One region of the Micromonospora sp. NPDC005174 genome, then DNA from elsewhere that is predicted to be linked to it. Evidence: riboswitches for the same ligand, from Rfam matches in the RefSeq annotation. Region 1 holds a riboswitch; the other holds the start of a gene.
What was found. A riboswitch is a leader RNA that binds a small molecule or an ion and turns the genes downstream of it on or off. The one in region 1 is predicted to bind cobalamin.
Positions count from the first base shown of each region.

Region 2: another riboswitch for cobalamin. It lies ahead of ABZU91_RS17585 (CbtB domain-containing protein); the one in region 1 lies ahead of cobN (cobaltochelatase subunit CobN).

Region 1 is NZ_JBEXIJ010000010.1:95,047-106,939, reverse strand. Features, by position in the region: gene ABZU91_RS14200 (MFS transporter) at 1-1,282, shown strand, start outside; gene ABZU91_RS14195 (aldo/keto reductase) at 1,356-2,252, shown strand; gene ABZU91_RS14190 (hypothetical protein) at 2,382-3,044, opposite strand; gene helR (RNA polymerase recycling motor ATPase HelR) at 3,055-5,214, opposite strand; gene ABZU91_RS14180 (hypothetical protein) at 5,339-5,872, opposite strand; gene ABZU91_RS14175 (hypothetical protein) at 5,946-6,707, opposite strand; gene ABZU91_RS14170 (RNA polymerase sigma factor) at 6,700-7,275, opposite strand; gene ABZU91_RS14165 (hypothetical protein) at 7,406-7,741, shown strand; cobalamin riboswitch at 8,082-8,211, shown strand; gene cobN (cobaltochelatase subunit CobN) at 8,494-11,893, shown strand, end outside.
Region 2 is NZ_JBEXIJ010000014.1:134,059-145,951, reverse strand. Features, by position in the region: gene ABZU91_RS17600 (family 43 glycosylhydrolase) at 1-1,084, shown strand, start outside; gene ABZU91_RS17595 (ribonucleotide-diphosphate reductase subunit beta) at 1,232-2,227, opposite strand; gene ABZU91_RS17590 (ribonucleoside-diphosphate reductase subunit alpha) at 2,278-4,596, opposite strand; cobalamin riboswitch at 4,788-5,006, opposite strand; cobalamin riboswitch at 5,161-5,300, shown strand; gene ABZU91_RS17585 (CbtB domain-containing protein) at 5,335-5,538, shown strand; gene ABZU91_RS17580 (CbtA family protein) at 5,529-6,305, shown strand; gene ABZU91_RS17575 (histidine phosphatase family protein) at 6,302-6,931, shown strand; gene ABZU91_RS17570 (GH92 family glycosyl hydrolase) at 7,117-11,893, opposite strand, start outside.

The DNA of each region.
Region 1 (11,893 bases):
CCCCACCAGTCCCGCCGTCGCCCCGGACGCCACCGTCCCGGCGCGGGCCGTCCGGCTCGCCCGCAACGGCGTCGCCCTGACCTTCACCCTGAACGGCCTGGCCGTCGGCAGCTGGTTCTCCCGGGTGCCGGCCGTCCGGGAGGCGCTGGACCTGTCCGCCGGCCGCCTCGGGCTGCTGTTGCTGGCGCTGAGCGTCGGCGCGTTGCTCGCCATGCCGACGTCCGGCCTGCTCGCCCAGCGCCTCGGCTCGGCCCGCACCGTGACCCTCGCCACCGTGCTCGTCGCGATCGGCCTGATCGTGGCCGGGCTGGGCGCTACGGTCGCCGGGTCGGCCGTCGTCGTCGCGTTGGGGATGGTCGCCTTCGGTTACGGCTCCGGCGCCTGCGACGTGGCGATGAACGTCGAGGGCGCGGCGGTGGAGCGCCGGTTGGGGCGTACCGTCATGCCTCGCTTCCACGCTGCCTGGAGTCTCGGCTCGGTGGCCGGCGCGGGCTTCGGCGCGGGCGCGGCCCGGCTGGACGTGCCGGTCGGCGCGCACGTCGCAGTAATCGCGGTGGTGGTGCTGGTCGGCACCGCGTTCGCGTCCCGGGCGTTCCTGCCGCAACCTGTCGTCGACGCCACCGACACCTCGACCGACACCAGCCCGGCCGGCCGCCGTCGGGCCCAGCTCGCCGCGTGGCGCGAGCCGCGCACCCTGCTGATCGGGCTGTTCGTGCTGGTGGCGGCGTTCACCGAGGGCAGCGCCAACGACTGGCTGGCGGTCGCGTTCGTGGACGGCCTCGACCTCAGCGAGGCGGCCGGCGCGGCGGTGTTCGGCGTGTTCGTCGTCGGCATGACCCTCGGGCGTACCGCCGGCACTGTCGCCTTGGACCGCTGGGGCCGGGTGCCGGTGCTCTGCGGCACCGTCCTGCTCGCCGCCGCCGGCGCGGCGCTGGCCGTGCTGGCCGGCTCGGGTCCGGTGGCCATCGTCGGCGTGGCGCTGTGGGGGATCGGCGCGTCGCTGGGCTTCCCGGTCGGCATGAGCGCGGCGGCCGACGAGGAGGCGCACGCGGCGGTACGGGTCAGCGTGGTCGCGGTGATCGGCTACACGGCCTTCCTGGGTGGCCCGCCGCTGCTGGGGCTGCTCGGCGACCACGTCGGCATCCTGCGGGCGCTGCTGGTGGTGCCGCTGCTGCTCCTGCCGACCCTGGCGCTGGTGCCGACGCTGCGCCCGCCGGTCGCTGCCCGGGACATGTCGAAGGAGGCCGCCGCCGGGCAGACGTCGGCAACACCACCAAACTAACCCGGATCGGGGCGTACCGGTATCGGGCGTGCGGCCGAGTGCGCCGCGCGCCCGCCGTGGCTACGGTCGCCCGATGCCAACTGACGAGATCACCGCCGCCGCGGCGGGCACCTGGACCCTGGGCGACCGCACGGTGCGCCGGATGGGCTTCGGCTCGATGCGGATCACCGCGAACCCGGACCGCGAGCGTGCGATAGCGCTGCTGCGCCGCGCGGTGGAGCTGGGTGTCAACCACATCGACACGGCCGCGTTCTACGTCTCGCCCGGCGGAACCCTGCGGGTGGGCACCGGTCCCGCCCGGTACGCCACCGAGCTGATCCGGGCGGCCCTCGCCCCGTACCCCGAGGATCTGGTGATCGCCACCAAGGTCGGCTTCGGCTACGACCCGGAGGCCGGGTTCACCGAGGCGGTCACCCCCGCGCAGCTGCGCGCGCAGGTCGAGGAGAACCTGCGTCGTCTCGGCCGCGACCAGCTCGACGTGGTGAACCTGCGGCTCGGCCGGGGGCCGGGCACGTGGCCGCTGGCCGAGCGGTTCGGCGTCCTGGCAGAGCTGCGCGACGCCGGGCTGATCCGGCACCTCGGACTGTCCAACGCCCGGCCCGAGCAGCTGGACGAGGCGGCCGCCATCGCACCGGTGGTCTGCGTGCAGAACAACTACGGGGTGGACGCGTACCGGGAGCAGGACGCCTTCGTCCGGGCCTGCGGTGCGCGGGGGATCGCCTACGTGCCGTTCTTCGCGCTGGCCGGAACGTCCCGGGAGGCGGGCGCGACCGCCGCGCCGGGGGCGGCCGTCGAGGCGGTAGCCCGCGACCACGGCGTCACCCCGTCGCAGGTACGCCTGGCCTGGACCCTGCACCAGGGCGAGCACGTCCTCGCCATCCCCGGCACCGGCGACCCCGCACACCTGGTCGAGAACATCGCCGCCGCGTCCCTACGCCTAACCCCCGAGGACCTGACCCGCCTGACCTGAACCCCGCCCCGGCCCCCCGGCCCGCCCCGCCCCGGCCGGGCCCGCTGCCGCCGCCGCTGCCGCTGCCGCTGCCGGTGATCATGAAGTTATTGCCAAGGATGCCGGCGTGTCGCGCTCATAACTCCATGATCATCGGAGCCAGACGCGCAGGGGACCCGCGGGGAGGAAGCCGGCTCGGCGGGCCGGGGGCAGGTCGGGCGCGGACTCGTAGCCGACCAGGGGTACGTCGGGTCGGGTGACGACGACCGCACGCCAGATCTCGTCCGGGTCGTCCGTGCTGCTGAACAGGTTGGAGACGCCCACCGGGTCGTCGCCACTGAGCACCGCCCCGCCGACGACAGCGCCCCGATCGTCGAAGCGGGCCAGCACCCGGATTCGCGGGTCGGCCAGCAGCGCCGGGCGGAACAGCTCCCCACCGCCGTGCGCGCTCGCCCAGGCCGCCAGCCCTCGCGCAGTAGTGACCGGGGTGAGCGGCGCGCCGGCCGGCGGCTCGGTGGGCGGGCGATGGATCCACTGCGCCTCGAAGAGCACCCGGAACCCGTACGCCGAGAGGTCCACGTCGGCGAAGCTGTCCTTCACCGACGCGCCGGCCCCGGCGTCGATCCGCGCCAGCAGCGCGTCGGGGTCGACGCCGGGGCGCAGGGTGACCGCGTCCGGATACCAGGGTGGGGAGCGGCGGGGCACCGACCACGCCTCGGCGTCGATCCGCCCGACCAGCCCGTGACTGGCGCACACGGCATCGCACCATTGCGCGTTGTTGTGCGCCGCCGCCTCCCGCACGTCGTCCGACACGCCCGGCAGCCTAATCGGTGAGGACGACGAGCCGCTGGGTCGCGCGCGTCATCGCCACGTACCTGTCGACCGCCCCCTGGATGCCCTCGCCGAACGCCTCCGGGTCGACGAGGACGACCAGGTCGAACTCCAACCCCTTGGACAGTTCCGGGCTCAGCGACCGGACGCGATCCGTCGTCGGCCGGAACGTGGGCTCGCCGATGACGCAGGCGATCCCCTCGGCGTGCTCCGCGAGCCAGCCGTCGACGATCGCGTCCAGGTCGCGCACCGACCCGTGGGTGACCGGGATGCCGTTGCCGCGGATCGAGGTCGGCACGTTCGCGTCCGGAAGCACGGCCCGGATGACCGGCTCGGCCTGCGCCATGACCTCCCGGGGCGTCCGGTAGTTGATGGTCAGCGAGGTCAGCGTCACCCGGTCGAGTCCGACGCGGGCGAGTCGTTCCCGCCACGACCCGGTGAACCCGTTCCGGGCCTGGGCGCGGTCCCCGACGATGGTGAAGCTGCGCGACGGGCAGCGCAGCAGGAGCATCTGCCACTGCGCGTCGGTCAGCTCCTGCGCCTCGTCCACGACGATGTGCGCGAACGGGCCGGCCAGCAGATCCGCGTCGGCGCTGGGCAGGACGGCCTCGTCGACCAGCGCGTCCTGCAGGTCCAGTTGGCGCAGGCTGGACAGCACGCCCTCGCCGTCGTCGTAGGTGTGCGCCTCGATCAGCTCGTCGACGACCGCCGCCATGCGGACCCGCTCGGTGGCGATCGTCGCCTCGCGTCGGCGGTTGCGCCGCGACGCCTCCGGGTCGCCGAGCCGCTGCCGCGCCGCGTCCAGCAGCGGCAGGTCGGCCACCGTCCACGCGCGGGCGTCGGCGCGCTGGAGCCGGCGGACGTCGTCGGGGGCGAGCCACGGGGCGCACCTGCGCAGGTACGCGGGCACGGACCACAGGTCCGCGACGATGTCGGTCGCGTCGAGCAGCGGCCAGGCACGGTTGATCGTCGTACGGAGTGTCGCGTCGCGCCGCAGCGTGGCGCGCACGGCGTCCTCCGGCTCGTCGCCGTCGTACCTGCCGAGCAGGATGTTCAGCAGCTCGTCCCAGATCTCGTCGCGGGCCTCGTTGTGCGGGGTGCCCGGTCCGGGCGCCTCGAACGCCTGGGCCCAGTCGTCCGCGCTCGGCCGGACGTCGGTGTCGCCGGCCGCGACCGTCAGCGCCGTCGTCGGCGGCTCCTCGTAGAACCGGACGGCCGCGTCGATCGCCCGTACCAGGTCCGCCGAGGCCTTGAGCCGCTCCACCTCGGGGTCGGTCTCGACCGCCGCCGAGGCGCCCTGGGGCACGAGGTCCCGCAGGGTGCAGGTCTGCACGTCGTCCTCGCCGAGGCTGGGCAGGACGTCGGCGACGTACGCCAGATAGGGCTGGTGCGGTCCGACGAACAGCACCCCGCCGCGGCGCTGTCGCAGGCGCGGGTCGGAGTAGAGCAGGTACGCGGTGCGGTGCAGGGCGACGACCGTCTTGCCCGTACCCGGGCCACCGTCGACGACGAGCGCGCCGTCCGACCCGGCCCGGATGATGGCGTCCTGGTCGGCCTGGATGGTGCCGAGCACGTCGCGCATCCGGGCCGACCGGTTGCCGCCGAGGCTGGCGATGAACGCCGACTGGTCGTCGAGCGCGGCGTGTCCCGCGAACCCGTCCGGGGTGAACACCTCGTCCCAGTAGTCGCTGATGCGGCCGAGCGTCCAGCGGTACCGACGTCGGCTCGCCAGGCCCATCGGGTTGGCGTGCGTCGCGCCGAAGAACGGCTCGGCCGCGGGGGAGCGCCAGTCGAGCAGCAGCCTTCGACCGTCGGCGGCGGTGAGACCGAAGCGTCCGATGTAGACCGGCGCGGGATCGTCCGCCTGGACGATGCGGCCGAGGCACAGGTCCAGACCGAACCGGCGCAGGGCGCGCAGGCGGCCGCTCAGGCGGCGGACCTCCTCGTCCCGGACCACCGCCTGGCGACCCTTGCCGGCGGGCGCCCGACGCTCGGCGTCGAGGCGGTCGGACAGGTCGGCGATCGACCGTGCGAGGCTCGCCGCGATCGCGGCGAAGTGTTGCTCGTCGCGGGCGATGAGAGCCGGGTCGGCCTTGGCGGCACGGTTCCCGGGCAGGTCGAACACACTGATCGCCGCCGACGACTCGTTCATCCGCATGGCTCCCGTTTCCGCAGGTCATGGCCTTGGACGGGCCATTCTGCGGGACACCGGGGGCCTTGCCGCAAGTCCCCCCATGCGGTATATGTTGGATATGGCGGGAGGGTCTTCCCCGTCCTCAGGGCTTCCGTTCGGCGTAGACGAGATCCATCGTGTCGGTGCGCCCGGCCCAGCGCAGGTCGAGATGCCAGCACCCCGCACGGGGCAGGTCGATGATCGACGGGCCCGGCCCCCCGGCGACCTCGCGGGTCACTACCGTGTCGGTGCCGTCCAGCCTGGCGGTGATCTCCAGCGTGGCCGACGCGGTCGTGGCCGGCGACGTCGTGGTGGGCCGCGCCACCCACAGGATCTTGTTGCTCGACCCGTCCGGTCGGACCTGGGCCAGCGGATCGCCGAACAGCACCGCCGCGATCTCGCCCCGCGCGCCGATGGTGTGCGGGGCGCGGGCGTCACCGGTGAACCCCGCGTCCGCCCAGTCGGGCAGCGTCCCCGTCTCGACCCGCGCCGTGCAGCCGGTCGCCGACGTTGTGGCCGGGCCGTCGGCGGGCGTCGCCGTGACCGAGCCGTCGGTCGACGTCTCCGGCCGGCCGGCGGCCGTGCAGGCCGTCAGCAGGAGGACCGTACCCAGTAGGAACCTGCCCCAGGTGACCATTGCGCTCCCTCTCGAAGAGACGTGTGCCCCGTACCAGGGGGACACCGCTTGGGCCGCGCAGGTTCCGGGAAAGTTAGAGCAGCGACTCGGCGATCGCCACCGCCGCGGCTCGCGTGCGCGCGCCCTCCAGGCGGTAGGTCACCCCGCCCTGCTCCCAGATCAGGGTCGGCGCCGCGAGCCGGGCGGTCTCCTGACGGATCTGGCCCGACCGGTCGACGTAGGACAGCACGTGGGGACCGTCGACCCAGATGGCGAAGTCGCCGTCGACCTGCGTCCACTCCGTTCCCGCACGGCTGGTCCGTTTGTGGAACGCGAGGTCGAGGCGACCGTCGAACGCGTCGAGGCGCAGCGAGCCACCGTCGTAGAGCAACGTCGCCACCCGGTACGCGCCAGTGCCGTCGGGATCGGCGATCGACACCCGCTCCGGCGGACCGAGCGCGGGCGGCACACGGATCGGGAAGCGCACCGCCCGTCGCGCCTCGTCGAGGCCCACCGTCCGCAGCGACGGCAGGGGTGACGGCTCGCCGCCGGGCGACGACGGCGTCGGCGACGTGGCGATCTCGACGCCCGCGAAGCGCAGCACCTCCCCGACGGCGTCGGCGACGGCGGCGCGCGTCGGCGGCAGCGCCGCGACCAGCAGGGCCACGAGCGTCGCCGCGGCGAGGGACCGCCATCGACGCCGTCCGCGTACGTCGCGCACGAGACGGTCGTGTACGCGTGCGGTCACGTCCGGCGCGTCCGGCGTCGCCAGCCAGGCGCCGAGGTCGTGCAGCTCCGCTTCGAGGCCGCGCAGCTCCGCGTCGAGGTCGCCGGCGTTTCGGCCGAGGTCATCCATGGTGCGCCTCCTCGTCGACGAGCAGGGCGCGCAGTTTCGCCAGCGCCCGCGAGGTCCGCGACTTCACCGTTCCCCGGGGCCAGCCCAGCATGACGCCCGTCTCCTGCTCGCCGAGGTCGAGGAGGAACCGACAGACGATCACCTCGCGGTCCCGTTCCGGCAGTTGGCGCAGGGCCGCCACCAGCTGGGCGCGGCGCTCACCGGCGAGGACCGCGCCGACCGCGTCGTCCCCGGCGATCGCGGGCGAGTGGGTCGCCGCCGCCCGCAGGACCAGGCCGTCCCGGCGCGAGCGGGACCGGTGCAGGTTGCGGGTCTCGTTGGCGACGATCGCGAGCAGCCAGGAGCGGAAGGACGCCTCCCCCCGGTACCGGGACAGCTTGCGGTACCCCTTCACGAACGCCTCCTGGACGACGTCCTCGGAGTCCGGTCCCGCGCCGAGCAGCACCGCCGTCCGGTACGCGGACGCGGTGTGCCGGGCGACCAGGAGGTCGTACGCCTCCAGGTCACCGGCTCGGGCGCGGGTGACGAGCACGTCGTCGTCCAGGGGAACCTCCGGTTTGGCTCGCACTGCTGACACCGCTCGCGCGTGTCGGGTTCCGCCCGGGACCCGGTGAGTCAGATTTTTCCCACCCGCCGTGCAGCGTATTGCCAGGAATCGGTGCTGAACTGGAGGTGGCGTCGAAGGAGAGGGGCTGGGCATGGGCTGGTTCAACCGGCGGTCACGAGGCGCCGAGGCGACCCCGACGAAGCTGGACCGCGAGGCCACCCGGGACGACCTCGCCGCGTTGGAGGCGTTCGTCGCCAGCCGGCGCGGGGTGGAGTTCTACCTGGAGCCGGAGACCACCGCCACCGACACCACAGTGGTCGCGATCGCCTACGACGGTGAGTGGATCCGCCGCCGCACCGGCACACCCCGGGCGGCCGGCGACATCGCCCGCAAGCACGCGGTGCCGCTGTACGAGGCGGCCCGCACCGGCTATCCGGAGCGGATGCGGGTGTGGAATCGGGCACACCCGGAGCGCCACGCCCGCTGAGACACATCCGGCCGCAAGCCCACCCCCGTCCTGCCGCCGACGCGGGCCAGGGGGCTCTGCGCATCCTTTGCTCTGCTTCACCAGAGGCGCCAGTGCGACCCCGTCCGCGTTGCCGGTAGGGAAGCAGAGCAAAGGATGTCGGGCAGGGGCCGCGGGCAGCGAGGTGCGAGGCATCCGGGTGCGGGTAGCGAGGTGGCGAACAGCAGGGCGGGCATCGAGGCGGGGGCATCGGCGGCGGTGTCCACCGCCGCAGCTCGGCGACGCGCGCCTGCTGGGCGGGCCGGAGCGGCGTTGACCCGCAGCGTGGGGGTGTGGCAGCATTCGCGGCCTGACGGCAGTGAAGGAAGTCGGTGCGAATCCGACGCGGTCCCGCCACTGTCACCGGGGAGCGATCCCCCCTCGTGAGTCACGGCCGTGTGTCTGCGGTTGGAAGGCCGGGGGAGAGCATCGATCCGGAAGCCAGGATACTTCGGCCGTCGGGACGTACCCCAGGGCGTGGACACCCGAGGAGGACCCGATGACGCTTGGCGTCTCCATCATCGACGGCTGCTGCCGTTCCCCGCACCGCGGCTGTGCCGCCGCCGCGATCGGCATCGACTCCATTCACCGCTGAGTTCCGCGCCACGCCACCCGTCGCCGCCGGCCTCGCGCCGGTGAGCGGTCCGGGTCGCGGTGCCCGCTGAACCCCGCGCCCATCCCACGTCGCCCGCTCGCTGCCGCGAGCGCGTCGACGTCACCGTCCGGAGCGTGCCGTGCGCATTCTGCTGCTCTCCACCGCCGACACCGACCTGCTGGCCGCCCGCGCCAGCAACGCCGAGTACCGGCTCGCCAACCCCGCCCGCGTGGCGGCCGACGAGGTGCCCGCCCTGCTCGACGGGGTCGACCTCGTCGTCGTACGCCTGCTCGGGGGTCGGCAGGCGTGGCCGGGCGGCCTCGACGCGGTGCTCGCCGGGGGCGTACCCACCGTCGTGCTCGGCGGCGAGGCGCTGCCGGACGCGGAGCTGATGGCGGTCTCCACGGTCCCGGCCGGGGTCGTCGCCCAGGCGCTGTCGTACCTGGTCGAGGGCGGACCGGACAACCTCGGGCAGCTGGCCCGGTTTCTCTCCGACACCGTCCTGCTCACCGGCGAGGGGTTCGCCCCGCCCGCGCCCACCCCGGCGTACGGCGTGCACGGCGACCATCCGAGCGACCCGCAGCGGCCCACCATCGGGATCGTCTTCTACCGGGCACACGCCCTCGCCGGCAACACCGCGTTCGTCGACGTGCTCGCCGACGCGGTCCGCGCTGCCGGCGGCAACCCCCTGCCGATCTTCTGCGGCTCGCTGCGCGGGCTGACCACCGGCGCCGGTCCGCTCGGGCTGTTCGCCCGCTGCGACGCGCTGCTGGTCACCGTGCTCGCCGCCGGTGGCGCGGTCGCCGCCGATGCCTCCAGCGGCGGTGACGAGGACGCCTGGGACGTCGGCGCGCTCGCCGCCCTGGACGTGCCGGTCATCCAGGCGCTCTGCCTGACCAGCACCCGCGAGCAGTGGGCCGCCAGCGACGCGGGGCTGTCCCCCTTGGACGCGGCGATGCAGGTGGCCATCCCCGAGTTCGACGGCCGGATCGTCACCGTGCCGTTCTCGTTCAAGCAGATCGACGCCGACGGGCTCTCGGTGTACGCGGCCGACCCCGAGCGGGCCGCCCGCGTGGCCGGGATCGCGGTGCGGCACGCCCGCCTGCGGTACGTGCCCACCGCCGACAAGCGGATCGCCGTGGTGCTCAGCTCGTACCCCACCAAGCACTCCCGGGTCGGCAACGCGGTCGGGCTGGACACCCCGGCCTCGGCGGTCCGGCTGTTCGCCGCGCTCGCCGAGGCGGGCTACGACCTGGGCGACGCGCCGCCGCCCGACGACGGTGACGCGCTGATCCACGCGCTGATCGCCGCCGGTGGTCACGACGTCGAGTGGCTGACGCCGGAGCAGTTGGCCGCCGCCGAGGCCCGGATACCGGGGCAGACGTACCGGCGGTGGTTCGAGGCGGTCCCGGCCGAGCTGCGCGAGCGGATGCGGGAGCACTGGGGGGAGCCGCCCGGCGAGCTGTACACCGAGGGCGGCGACATCGTGCTGGCCGGGCTGCGGTTCGGCAACGTGGCGCTGCTCATCCAGCCGCCACGCGGGTTCGGGGAGAACCCGATCGCCATCTACCACGACCCGGACCTGCCGCCGAGCCATCACTACCTGGCCGCGTACCGCTGGCTCGCCGCCCCGGTCGCGGACGGCGGCTTCGGCGCGGACGCCGTGGTGCACCTGGGCAAGCACGGCACCCTGGAATGGCTGCCCGGCAAGGGCCTCGGCCTGGCCGCCGACTGCGCGCCCGACGCCGTCCTCGCGGACCTGCCGCTGGTCTACCCGTTCATCGTCAACGACCCCGGCGAGGGCACCCAGGCCAAGCGACGGGCACACGCCGTCGTCATCGACCACCTGGTGCCGCCGATGGCCCGCGCCGAGACCTACGGCGACCTGGCCAAACTGGAGCAACTGCTCGACGAGTACGCCACCGTGCAGGCGCTCGACCCGGCCAAGGTGCCGACCGTGCGGGCGCAGATCTGGGACCTGGTACGCGCCGCTGAGCTGCACCACGACCTGCACACCGAGGCGATGCCCGACGCGGACGACTTCGACGACTTCGTGCTGCACCTCGACGGCTACCTGTGCGAGGTCAAGGACGTGCAGATCCGCGACGGGCTGCACATCCTCGCCGACGCGCCCACCGGTGAGCCGCGGGTCAACCTGGTGCTCGCCGTGCTGCGCGCCCCGCAGATCTGGGGCGGCGCCCACGCCCTGCCCGGCCTGCGGCAGGCTCTCGCCACCGCGTACGGCCTCGACGAACAGGACCTGCTCGCCACGCCGGGCCAGCGGATCGCGCTGCCCACGGCGCTGACCGACGCGGTGGACGGGCCGGCCGGCACCGCCGCCGACGCGATCGACCTCATCGAAGGGCTCGCGCGCCGGCTGGTCGTCGGCATGGAGACCCTGGACTGGGCGGTGGACGCGGCCGACGCCGTCGTCGCCGAGGTGACCGGCCAGTCGATCCCGCAGGTCGCAGCCGTGCTGCGCTTCGCCGGCACGGAACTGGTGCCCCGACTGGATCGCACCACCGACGAGCTGCGCAACACCCTCGGCGCGCTGGACGGCCGGTTCGTGCCGCCCGGCCCGTCCGGTTCACCCACCCGGGGCCTGGTCAACGTGCTGCCCACCGGCCGGAACTTCTACTCCGTCGACCCGAAGGCCATCCCGAGCCGCAACGCCTGGGACGTCGGGGTGGCCCTCGCCGACTCGCTGCTGGCCCGGCACCTCGCCGACACCGGCGCGTACCCCCGCTCGGTGGGGTTGACCGTGTGGGGCACCAGCGCGATGCGGACGCAGGGCGACGACATCGCCGAGGTCCTCGCGCTGCTGGGCTGCCGGCCGGTGTGGGACGAGCGGTCCCGGCGGGTCACCGGCGTCGAGGTGGTGCCGACCGTCGAGCTGGGTCGACCCCGGGTCGACGTCACCGTGCGCATCTCCGGCTTCTTCCGCGACGCGTTCCCGCACGTGGTGGCGCTGCTCGACGACGCCGTGCGGCGGGTCGCCGCGCTGGACGAGCCGGACGAGGAGAACTACCTGCGCGCCCACGTGGCCGCCGACCTCGCCGAGCACGGCGACGAGCGGCGGGCCACCGCCCGGATCTTCGGCTCCAAGCCCGGGGCGTACGGCGCGGGACTGCTGCCGCTGATCGACGCCCGGACGTGGCGCAGCGACGCCGACCTGGCCGAGGTGTACGCGGTGTGGGGTGGCTACGCGTACGGCCGGGGCCTGGACGGGCGGGAGGCGCGCGCCGACATGGAACGCTCCTTCGCCCGGATCGCGGTCGCCGTGAAGAACCAGGACACCCGTGAGCACGACATCGTCGACTCCGACGACTACTTCCAGTACCACGGCGGGATGGTGGCGATGGTCCGCCACCTGACCGGCACGTCACCGGCGGCGTACGTGGGCGACTCGGCGATGCCGCACGACGTGCGTACCCGCACCCTGGGCGAGGAGACCCGGCGGGTGTTCCGGGCCCGGGTGGTCAACCCGAAGTGGATCGCCGCGATGCGCCGGCACGGCTACAAGGGCGCGTTCGAGCTGG
Region 2 (11,893 bases), on a different contig from region 1:
CGGTTACTCGACCGCGACGGGCCCGACCGGCCCCTGGACCTATCGCGGAACGGTCATGCCCCGCCAGGGCGCGAGCTTCACCAACCACCCCGGGGTCATCGACTTCAACGGCGGATCGTACTTCTTCTACCACAACGGCGCGCTGCCCGGCGGCAGCGGTTACACCCGCTCGGTGGCCGTGGAGAAGTTCACGTACAACACCAACGGCACGATCCCGACGATCAACATGACCACGACGGGCGCGCCCCAGGTCGGCACGCTGAACCCGTACGTGCGGCAGGAGGCCGAGACCATCGCCTGGGGCTCCGGCATCGAAACCGAGCCGGCCAGCGGGGGCGGCATGAACGTCGGGTGGATCGAGAACGGGGACTACATCAAGGTCAAGGGCGTCGGCTTCGGTACGGGCGCGACGTCGTTCTCCGCGCGGGTCGCCTCGGCCGCGTCCGGCGGCACCGTCGAACTGCGCCTCGGTAGCCCCACCGGCACCCGGGTGGGCAGCTGCGCGGTGCCCGGCACCGGCGGTTGGCAGGCGTGGCAGACCATCTCCTGCCCGATCTCGGGCGCCACCGGCACCCAGGACCTGTACCTGCGGTTCACCGGCGGCAGCGGCACCCTGTTCAACCTCGACTGGTGGCAGTTCCAGGCCAACGGCACCACGCCCACGCCGACCCCCACCCCGACGCCCACTCCGACGCCTACCCCGACCCCGACCCCGACGCCCACTCCGACGCCGACCCCCACCACGACGCCGACACCGACGCCGACCGGCCCGGGTGGGCCGTCCTGCGGGGTCACCAACACCGTGGTCAACACCTGGCAGGGCGGGTTCGAGGGGCGGCTGTCGGTCACCAACTCCGGATCGTCCACGCTCAACGGCTGGCAGGTCACCTGGACACTGGCCAGTGGACAGACGGTGTCGCAGGTGTGGAACGGCACACTCGCCCAGTCGGGCAGCCAGGTGAGCGTCGCGAACGCCAGTTACAACGGCCAACTCGCGCCGGGCGCGTCGACCACCGCCGGCTACCTCAGCTCCATCACCTCAACCAGTCCCCCGGCCAGCACGCCGACCTGCACCCCCGCCTGATCCACCGTCCCACCCCCAAGAACACCCCCACCCCATCCCCACACCCCGTCCGCCGCCGACGTCGATCATGAAGCTGGGGCCCCCGAACGCCGATAGGGAGCAACAACGTCATGCTCGACGGGGCGGGGAGGGGGTGGGGTGGGGGTCCTAGAAGTCGTCGTCGAAGGCGACCGCGCCGCTCACACCGACCTGGTACGCCGACACCCGCCGCTCGAAGAAGTTGGACAGCTCCTGCACGTCCTGCAACTCCATGAAGGCGAACGGATTGGCCGACCCGTAGTGCGGTGCGATCCCGAGCTGGGCCAGACGGCGGTCGGCGACGTGCTGGAGGTACTCCCGCATGTCCACGAGGGTGAGACCGGGCACCCCCTGACCCACCAGGTCCTCGGCGAACCGGACCTCGCACTCGACGGCCTCGGTGAGCATCCGGCGAACCTGTTCGGCGAGGTCGTCGTCGAACAGGTCGGGTTCCTCGGCGCGGACGGTGTCGACGACGTCGAACGCGAACGCCATGTGCATGGACTCGTCGCGGAACACCCAGTTGGTCCCGGACGCCAGACCGTGCAGCAGGCCACGCGAGCGCAGGAAGTAGACGTACGCGAACGCGCCGTAGAAGAACAGGCCCTCGATGCAGGCGGCGAAGCAGATCAGGTTGAGCAGGAACGCCCGCCGGTCCTCGCGGGTACGCAGCTCCCGCATCTCCTGCAACGAATCGATCCACCGGAAGCAGAACTCCGCCTTGCGACGGATCGACGGGATGTTCTCGATGGCCGCGAACGCCGCGAACCGCTCGGTCTCGTCCGGCACGTACGTGTCGAGCAGGTTGAGGTAGAACTGGACGTGCACGGCCTCCTCGAACAGTTGCCGCGACAGGTAGAGCCGACCCTCGGGGCTGTTGACGTGCTGGTACAGGTTGAGCACGAGGTTGTTGGCGACGATCGTGTCGCCGGTGGCGAAGAACGCCACGAGACGGCTGACCAGGTGCCGCTCGGCCGGCGACAACCGGTCCAGGTCGGCGAGGTCGGCGTGCAGGTCGACCTCCTCCACCGTCCACGTGTTGCGGATGGCGTCCCGGAACCGGTCGAAGAAGTGCGGGTAACGCATCGGACGCAGCGTGAGGTCCATCCCGGGGTCGAGCAGCATGTGTGTGGTCCTCGCGTCGGCGGTGCTGTCGGTGGTGGGGTCGGCGACGGTCACTGGCACGCCTCGCACGACTCGGGGTTCTCCAGCGAGCAGGCCAACGCCTCGGCGTCGCCCGTCGACGGCGTGACCACCGCGACGGTCGCCTGCTGGATACGCGTGGCGGGGCGCGAGCGCAGGTAGTAGGTGGTCTTCAGGCCGGACTTCCAGGCGTACAGGTACATCGAGGAGAGCTTGCCGATGGTGGGCGAGGCCAGGAACAGGTTCAGCGACTGGGACTGGTCGATGAACGGGGCGCGGGCAGCGGCCAGGTCGATCAGCGCCCGCTGCGGCAGCTCCCACGCGGTGCGGAACAGCTCCCGCACGTCGGCCGGCAGCTCCGCGACCGACTGCACCGAGCCATCGGCCCGCTTGATCGCCGACCGGATCTGCTCGGTCCACAGACCACGGGCCTTCAACTCGCGTACCAGAGCGGTGTTGACCTGGAGGAACTCCCCCGACAGGGTCTCGCGCTTGAAGAGGTTGGACACCTGCGGCTCGACGCACTCGTAGCAGCCGGCGATCGAGGCGATCGTCGCGGTCGGGGCGACCGCCACCAGCAGCGAGTTGCGCAGCCCGTACTCCTCGACCTCCTGGCGCAGCGCGGCCCAGCGCGCGGTCTGCGTACCCTCGACACCCCACAGGTCCGGTTGCAGGCGCCCCCGCGCGGCACGGGTCTGCGCGAACGCCGGGTGTGCCCCGAACCGGCGGGCCAGGTCGGCGGAGGTCTCCAGCGCGGTGAGGTACAGCTCCTCGCTGATCCGCGTGGACAGCTCCCGCGCGGCCGGCGAGTCGAACGGCAGCCGCAGCGCGAAGAACACGTCCTGCAACCCCATCAACCCGAGCCCGACCGGACGCCAGCGGGGGTTGCTCGCCGCCGCCTGCGGCGTCGGGTAGTAGTTGATGTCGATGACCCGGTCGAGGAACGTCACGGCGGTACGGACCGTGGCGCGCAGCCGTTCCCAGTCGATGCCGTCGTCGCTCAGGTGGGCGGCGACGTTCACCGAGCCGAGGTTGCACACGGCGGTCTCGGCGTCGCTGGACACCTCGATGATCTCGGTACAGAGGTTGGAGAGGTGCACCACGTTGCCCGGCTCGGCCGTCTGGTTGCACAGCCGGTTGGCCGCGTCCTTGAAGGTCATCCAGCCGTTGCCGGTCTGGGCCAGGGTCCGCATCATCTTCCCGTACAGCTCACGCGCCGGCAGCTGCCGCACGTACCGACCCTGCGCCTCGGCCGCCCGGTACGCGGCGTCGAACCGCTCCCCCCACAGGTCCGGCAGTTCCGGCACCTCGTCGGGGTCGAACAGCGACCACATCTCGTCCGCCTCGACCCGGCGCATGAACTCGTCCGGAATCCAGTTGGCCAGGTTGAGGTTGTGGGTACGGCGGGCGTCCTCGCCGGTGTTGTCGCGTAGCTGGAGGAACTCCTCGATGTCCGGGTGCCACGGCTCGAGGTAGACGCAGGCCGCGCCCTTGCGTCGACCGCCCTGGTTGACCGCGGCGACGCTCGCGTCCAGTGTGCGCAGCCACGGCACGATTCCGTTGGACTGCCCGTTGGTGCCCCGGATCAGCGCACCGCGGGACCGGACCCGGGAGTACGCGATGCCGATGCCACCGGCGAACTTGGACAGGTTGGCGACCTGGGCGTAGCGCGCGTAGATCGAGTCCAGCTCGTCGCGCGGCGAGTCGACCAGATAGCACGAGGACATCTGCGTGTGCCGGGTGCCGGAGTTGAACAACGTCGGTGAGCTGGGCAGATAGGCGAGGCTGGACATGAGCCGGTAGAAGTCGATCGCTTCGTCAGGCGTACGCGACAGGCCGCAGGCCACCCGCAGCAGCCAGTACTGCGGGGTCTCCAGCACCAACCTTGAGGTGGGGTGACGCAGCAGGTACCGGTCGTAGACCGTGCGCAGGCCGAAGTACTCGAACCGACGGTCACCGTCGGCGTCGACGGCGTTGTCGAAGGTCTCGGCGTGCGCGTTGACGAACGCGGCGGTCTCGTCGCCGATCAGGCCCACGGCGTGGCCGGCCCGGATCGCCGCGCTGAACGAGGCGATGCCCTGCCGACGGACCTCCTTGTCGACATAGCCGGCCAACAGGCGCGCGGCCAGGCGCGAGTACTGCGGTTCCGCGCCGATCATCTCGGCTGCCGTCTGGATGGACAGCCGGTCCAGCTCCGCCGTCGTCGCGCCGTCGTAGAGGCCGCTGATCGTACGGGTGGCGACCCGCATCGGGTCGACGTCGGTCAGGTCGTCGGCCCACCGCTCGACCGCCCGCACGATCCTGTTGACGTCGACGGCCTCGGTGCCGCCGTCGCGTTTGCGGACCTGCATCGGTGTCCGCCGCAGGGCTTCGCCGCTGACCGGTACCACCTCGGTGACTGTCACCACTCACTCCTCGGGAGTTCGAGACCTCACGGTCCTCGGACGCGAGGAGACGGACACCGTCGGACGCCACGCCGGCGCGGCGTGGGTCAGGTGGCGTCAGCCGTCCCACGCGGCCTCGGACCGCCGCACACCCGGGGTCGGGTACGCGGCGCGCTGGCAGGTCTTCGGACTCGTGGGCGCGACCGGGACTAGCCGGTCTCCTACTGGCCGTCGCTTCCCAGGCCGATTGGTGGCCCAGTGCTGATGGCGGCGCTCGTTCCCACTCACCGCTGCGGGACAGTCCCGGATTCCCACCGGGTTCCCTCTTGCCTCGACCACTCGGGATGAGCGGCCGAACCAGCTGCGGTCGACACCATATATAGGGGGGACCACGTTTGTCACACCCCACATGTCGGGTCCGGGCGTGTCGCGGTCAACGGTGATGGTCACCGTCGACACCTTCGAGTCGGCCGGTGAGCGCACGTCGGGCGGCAGCGCGTCCGGCTGTCGCCGCCGGCTTGACTGAGCCGAACCGGCACCGATACGGTCGATCCACTATCTGCGGCGACGCGAGGGAAGCCGGTGAGAATCCGGCGCGGTCGCGCCACTGTGAGCGGTCCCCACTCGGGGGTCGCGAGCCAGGACGCTCGGTCGTCCGCAGCCTTGCGATGGGGACGCGTCATCCCCGAGGAGGTTCGTGCACGCATGTCCAGCTCCACGTCCAGCCAGCCGCTGGTGCACCCCGCTGTCCCGACCCGTCTGCTGTGGGCGGTCCTGGCCACGGTCGCCGCGCTCGCCCTGCTGACCTACCTCGTCGCCTTCGACCAGGGGGCCGTCTCCCGCAGCGGCATGTACCTGCACGAGTTGATGCACGACGGTCGGCACCTGCTCGGTGTCCCGTGCCACTGACCGGCACCGGCACCGCACCCTCGTTCGTCACGGTCCTGCTGCGCGGCCTGCTCGCCGGCCTGGTGGCAGGCCTGCTCGCCGGAACGTTCGCCTACGTCGTCGGCGAACCGCACGTCGAGGCGGCCATCGCCATCGAGGAGGCGGCGGCTGCCACGCACGCCGAATCCCCCGTCGACGGGCACCAGCACGACGAGGACGCCCTGGTCGGCCGCAACGGCCAGCGCGGCGGCCTGTTCCTGGCCACCGGCCTGTTCGGCGCCGCGATGGGCGGCCTGCTGGCCACCGCGTACGTCCTGCTGAGCCGGCGACGCAGGGCCGTCGACGACGGGCGGGGCGGTCTGCTACTGGCCGGCGGCGCGCTGCTCGGCGTGGTGATCGTGCCGTTCCTCAAGTACCCACCGAACCCTCCGGCCGTCGGCGACCCGTCCACCATCGACCAGCGCACGGTCACCTACCTGTTGATGGTGGTACTCGGCCTGGTCGCGGTCTGGTCGGGCTCGCTCGGCTACCGTTCGGTCGGCGAGCACTCGCCGGTGTGGCTCCGCGCCAGCGCGGCAGTCGGCGGTTTCCTGCTGGTCACCGTCGTCTCCTATGTGGTGCTGCCGTCGTTCCAGGAGGTCCCCGGTGACTTCCCCGCGACGCTGCTGTGGAGTTTCCGCCTCGCCTCCCTGGGCACCCAGGTGGTGCTGTGGACCGGGCTCGGTCTGCTCTTCGCCGCTCTGATGCACCGCCAACGCGCGGTCGCCGAGGCACGACTGGCCGGGTGAGCGCCACCAGCCTGCGGTTGGTCGCCCACGGGCACACCGCCGCCCTGCGGCAGGCCCGGTTCGGCGGGAACGACAGCCTGGACGAGGGCGGCCGGCGCGCCGCCCTCGCCCTGTCCCCCGTCGACCCGGGCCGGCGGACCGGCGACGGCCACGCCTGCCTGTCCAGTCCCGCGACGGCGGCCGTGCAGACCGCGTACGCCCTCGGCCTGACGCCCGCGGTCGAGTCGGCGCTTGCCGACTGCGACTACGGGCAGTGGGCCGGTCGGTCCCTTCAGGACATCGCCGCGACGCGGCCCGCGGCGCTGCATGAGTGGCTGACCAGCCCGGACGCGGCACCGCACGGTGGCGAGTCGGTCGCGGCGCTACGCCAGCGCGTCGGTCGGTGGCTGGACGCCCAGCGTGGCGTCGGTCGACGGGTCACGGCGGTCACTCACCCGCTCGTGGTCCGCGTCGCGCTGGTGCACGCCCTGGATCTGCCACTGGCGACGTACCGGCAGTTCGACGTCGCGCCGCTGGCGATCGTCCGGCTCACCGACCACGGCCGACGATGGCAGCTCCGGCTGAGCGCGCCCCCGTCACCCTCGGCAGGCGACAGAGCCGGTGAGCGACATACCACAGAGGTATGAATATGACTCTGAGGTATGTGCCGCACAACCGACATGCCTCGCCGGCGGCGAGGAGCGCCAGTGGTGGCCGCCGCACGAGGGGCGACCCGCGAAGCACGTGCATCTCGGGGTCGAGGCCGGGTGGACCCGGAACCGCAGTCGGGCGGGCCGTGTGTCACGGCCCGCCCGACTGCGTCGTACCCGGCCTACTTCGCGCCGGTGACCGTGAACGGTCGGGACACCGGCGTCGCCGACGTGCCGCCGGACAGCGTCACGCTGGTCACGCCCGGCCGCGCCGAATCCGGAACGCTGACTGTCGCGCCGGCGACGACGCCGTCACCGTTCGCGCGTACCGTGCCGACCCCACGGCCGTCGCCGAAGCTGACCGCGATCGCCTCGTTCGGCGTGAAGCCGGAGCCGTCGACGGTGATCGACGTGCCCCGCGGTGCGGACGCCGTCGGCAACGACAGACGCGGCTGGTAGGTCGGGCCCGTCGGCGGGGCGGTCACCTGGACGGTGGCCGTCGCCGGCGTGCTCGAGGACGCGCCGGTGGCGCTGACCGCGTACCGGCCCGGTGTCGTGTTCCCCGAGGTCGCGACGACCGCGCGGATCGTGCCCGTCGCGGACGCCGAGACCGTCACGTCACGGGTCGTGCCGGCCGCCAGGCCCACCGTCACCCGCTCGCCGGCGGCGAACCCGCTGCCGACGACCGTGACCGCGTCACCGGCAAGGACCGGCTGCGTCCCGGACACCGCGAGAGTGGTGCGCGCTCCGGCCCGCCGGACGGTCACGGTGAAGCTGGCGGTGCTGCTGGACAGCGTGTCCCACGCGGTGACGCGCACCGTGTAGGTGCCCTCCGCCGCGTAGGTGTGCCGACCGCTCAACGCGCCGTCCGCGCCGACCGTGGCGTCGTCCGGAACCGTGCCGTCGCCCCACTGGACGCGGGCGCGGTAGCCGGTCGCGCCGGGGACACCGCCGCTGACCGACCCGAGGTTCGCCGCGAGGACCTGCCCGGCGTCGACGCTCTGGCCGCTCGGGGCGGTGGTCGCCAGCGCGGCGGCCGGCGTGCCGTCGTCCGCGACGGCGAACACGTGAATCCGGCCCGCCGAGCGGGGATCGCCGGTCTGCGTCGGCAGGGTCACCGAGACCAGCGTCTTACCCGCAGGGATCTGGTACGGCGCGGTGGCGAACAGGAACGGCTGGGCGCCGTCGCGGCTCGTGCCACTGAGCCGGTACGCGGACTTCGCGACAACGATGTTGCCGTACGACGGGGTGCCGTTGGCGTTGCCGCCCAGCGTCCAGTCACTGAACTGGATCGGGATGCCGGCGGTGCTGCCGTCGCTGAACGTCGCCGTGCCGGTGGTGCTCTGGTTGCCCTGCGTGCCGGCGCCGACGAACGAGATCGTCCGGGCATCGGACGGTAGGCGCAGGTCGATCGTCGCGCCGTTGCCGGTGGCGTTGTCCGGCTGCCCGGCCGGGATCTGCGGCAGGGTGAAGCCCAGCGCCGTGCCCGGCACCTGCTGCCGCTGCCCCTGCGTCACACCGGCCGCCGCGAGCGCGGCCCGCGAGTACGCCCACGACTTCGCGTCGCAGTCCGCCGCGAGGGTGCCCTCGTCGCCGACGCACACGGTGTCGAACGCCGCGGCGAGGCCGTTCGCCGGCGCGTACGCGACGTCGACGCCGACCGTCACCGAGCCCTGGCCGACGCCGTCGGTCACCGTGACGGTCGCCTGGTGGTAGCCGGGAGTGGCGTAGGTGTGCTCGCCACTGATCCGGTAGACCGCCCGGGAACTCAGGGTCAGGGTGCCCGCGGTGGCCGGTGAGCCGTCACCCCAGTCGATCGTCGCGCGGTAGTCGTCGGCGACGCCGCCGGTGACGGTGGCCAGCGCCACAGTCGCGGGTGCGCCGGAGAGCGCGTGCGCGCCGTCGGTGGCGGTCACCGTGATGTCGCCGCCGGCCAGGTCGAGGTCGCCACCGGCGAGCAGTTCGATCTCGGCGAGGGTCGGCCGCTCCCCGCCGACCGTCCTGGTCACGACGAGGCGGAACTGCGCGTACCGCCCGGGCTTGTCGATCCGGAACGGCCGGGTCTGGTTGCGCCAGGCGAACACCTCGCCCGCCCGGGAGTCGAGGGTGCTCCAGGTGAGGCCGTCGGTGGAGCCCTGCAACCGCCAGTCCGCCGGATCACCTGCGGCAGCGCCGGAGGTGAGCGTGTAGTAGGTCGGCTTCTGCCGGCCGCCGCGGGCGGTCCAGCCGATCCGCGGCGTACCCGTCGACGCGGTGAGCTGGGTGGTGGACGAGTCGTCGAACAGCGTGGACGCGTCCTGCCCGCCGCTGACGGTGGCGGTGCCGAGGCCCGGTCCGGTGACGTCCTGCAACGGCTCGGGCACGGCATCACCCTTGGTCAGTGACGGCGGCACGTCGTTGCGTCCGGCGCCCCAGGACGACGGGTTCGGTCCCATCTGGAAGTCGATCGTGCCGCCCCTGGAGAGCGCGGACACCTCGACGGAGACCCCGCGCTGCTTCTTGCCGTTGACCTTCACGCTCTGCACGTACACGTTGCGGTCGTTGTTGTTCGCGGCGTTGACCACGATGTCGCCGGTCGGTCGGTGCACGGTCATCCGGGTGAACTGCGGCGAACCGATCGCCCAGTGGGTCGACCCGGCCTGCAACGGGTAGATGCCCAGCGAGCTGAGGACGTACCAGGCCGACATCTCGCCGTTGTCCTCGTCGCCCAGGTAGCCCTGGCCGATCTCGCTGCCCACGTAGAGACGCCGCATGATCTCGCGCACGACCGCCTGCGTCCTGGCGGGAGCGCCGGCGACGTCGTACAGGTACGGGATGTGGTGCGAGGGCTGGTTGCTCATGCCGAGCTGGCCCAGTCGCACCGCGCGGGCTTCGAGCATCTCGTGGATGACGCCGCCGTAGCCGCCGGGGCGGTCGGCGTTCTCCGGCGTGGCGAAGAAGGTGTCGAGCTTGTCGCGCAACGCCTTCTGCCCGCCGTACAGGTTGATCAGGCCCTGCGGGTCCTGCTGCGCGGTGAACGCGAAGTTCCAACCGTTGGTCTCGGTGTACACGCCGCCCCAGTCCAGCGGGTCACCGGCGAGGAACGTGCCGGAGGCGTCGCGGCCCTGGAAGAGCTTCGTCCTGTCGTCGAAGAGGTGGACGTAGTTGCGCGCACGCTCCAGGAAGTACCGGGACTCCTCCGTGAGCCGGTCGCGCCGCGACTTCGGGGTGGCCGGGTCCTTGGCCAGGGCTGCGGCCATGTTGCCGATGCCGTAGTCGTTGATGTAGCCCTCCAGCGCCCACGACACGGACTCGCCCGTGGAGGTCGGGGTATAGCCGAGGAACAGCGACGTCTCGATGCCCTTGCGGCCGACCGCGCCGCGCCCGGATGCGACGGTCGCGTCCTTCACCGCCGCGTCGTACGCCGCGAGCGGGTCGGGCAGTTTCACCCCGCTGAGGTACGCCTGCGCGAGGGCCACGTTCGCGCTGGTGCCGGTCATCAGGTCGGCGTAGCCGGGCGACGACCAGCGGGCGATCCAGCCGCCGTCGCGGTAGTGCTGGACGAACCCGTCCGAGATCTTCGCGGCGACGTCCGGGTAGAGCAACGCGTACGCGGGCCACACCGTGCGGTAGGTGTCCCAGAAACCGTTGTTGACGTAGATCTGCCCGTCGACGATCTTCGCGCCGGTCCGGGTGGCGGTCGACGTGCCGGCCGGCGCGGACACCGGGCTGGCGTACTGCCAGCGGGGGGCGGCGGCGGTGCCGGTGTTCTCCGACTGGGAGTTCGGGTAGAGGTTCAGCCGGTACAGGTTCGAGTACATGGTGACCAGTTGCGTCTCGGTCGCACCCCGCAGCTCGACCCGGCCGAGCCGGTCCTTCCAGGCGGCGGTGGCGGCGTCCCGGATCGCGTCGAAGCTGCGGCCGGTGACCTCCAGGTCGAGGTTGCGACGAGCCTGGTCGACGGAGAGGAACGAGGTCGCGATCCGCATCGTCACCTGCCGGTTCGCGGACACGTCGAAGGTCGCGGACGTCGCGGTGGCCGCCGTCGGCACCCGGTCGAACTCGCCGGACACGAACATGCGGCTACGCCCGGCCGAGAGGCCGCTTCCGTTGTCGACCCAGCCGGTGAACGTGCTGTCCGTCCCGAGGGTGAAGGTGCCCTTGGTGAAGACGAGACTTCCGGTCGCCGGTCCGGGACCGAAGGTGAACCGCATGATGCCGGCGTGGTCGGTGGGTGCCATCTCCGCGACCAGGCCGTTCTGCAGCGCGACCCGGTAGAGGTCCGGACGTGCCGTCTCGTCCTCGTGGCGGAAGGCGAGCGCCCGGCTGGCGGGTGCTCCGGTGAGGGGGCCGTCGCCGGCCACCGGCATCACCGACATCTGGTTGCGGTCGCCCATCCACGGGCTGGGCTCGTGGGAGATCGCGAGGCCCTGCAACGTGGGCAGGTTGGCGGCGTTGTTGGCCCGGTGGTAGTCGTACTCCCAGGAGTCGGAGGTCGCGTCGGTCACCGGGGTGAAGAAGTTGAACCCGTTCGGCACGGCCGTGATCGGCAGGTTGTTGCCGCGCGAGAACCCGCCCGTGGAGTTGGTGCCGCGCCGGGTGTCGACGTAGTTGGTCAGGCGGGAGCCGTCGACTGCCGTCGGCGTGCCCGTCAGCTCGATGTCGTCGAGCCATCCCTGGAACCGGGTCTCCCCGGTGGCCTGCGGATTGTCGTAGGCGAGCAGGACCCGGTCGATCGTCTTGCCGCGCGCGACGACGCCGAGGTCCGCGCTCACCGCGTTCCACTGGTCGGCGTAGAGCACCTTCGACGCGCCCTGGCCGGCCGGCGTCAGCGGGTAGCCGTGCTGGTCGACTGCCGACCGTCCACTGAGGTAGCTGCCGTCGGTGAAGCGCAGGTCGACGGACGCGTAGGTGGACGGGTACCGGGCGTCCTGACCGGTGAACTCGGGGAAGATCCGGTACGACAGGCGGGTGTGCGGT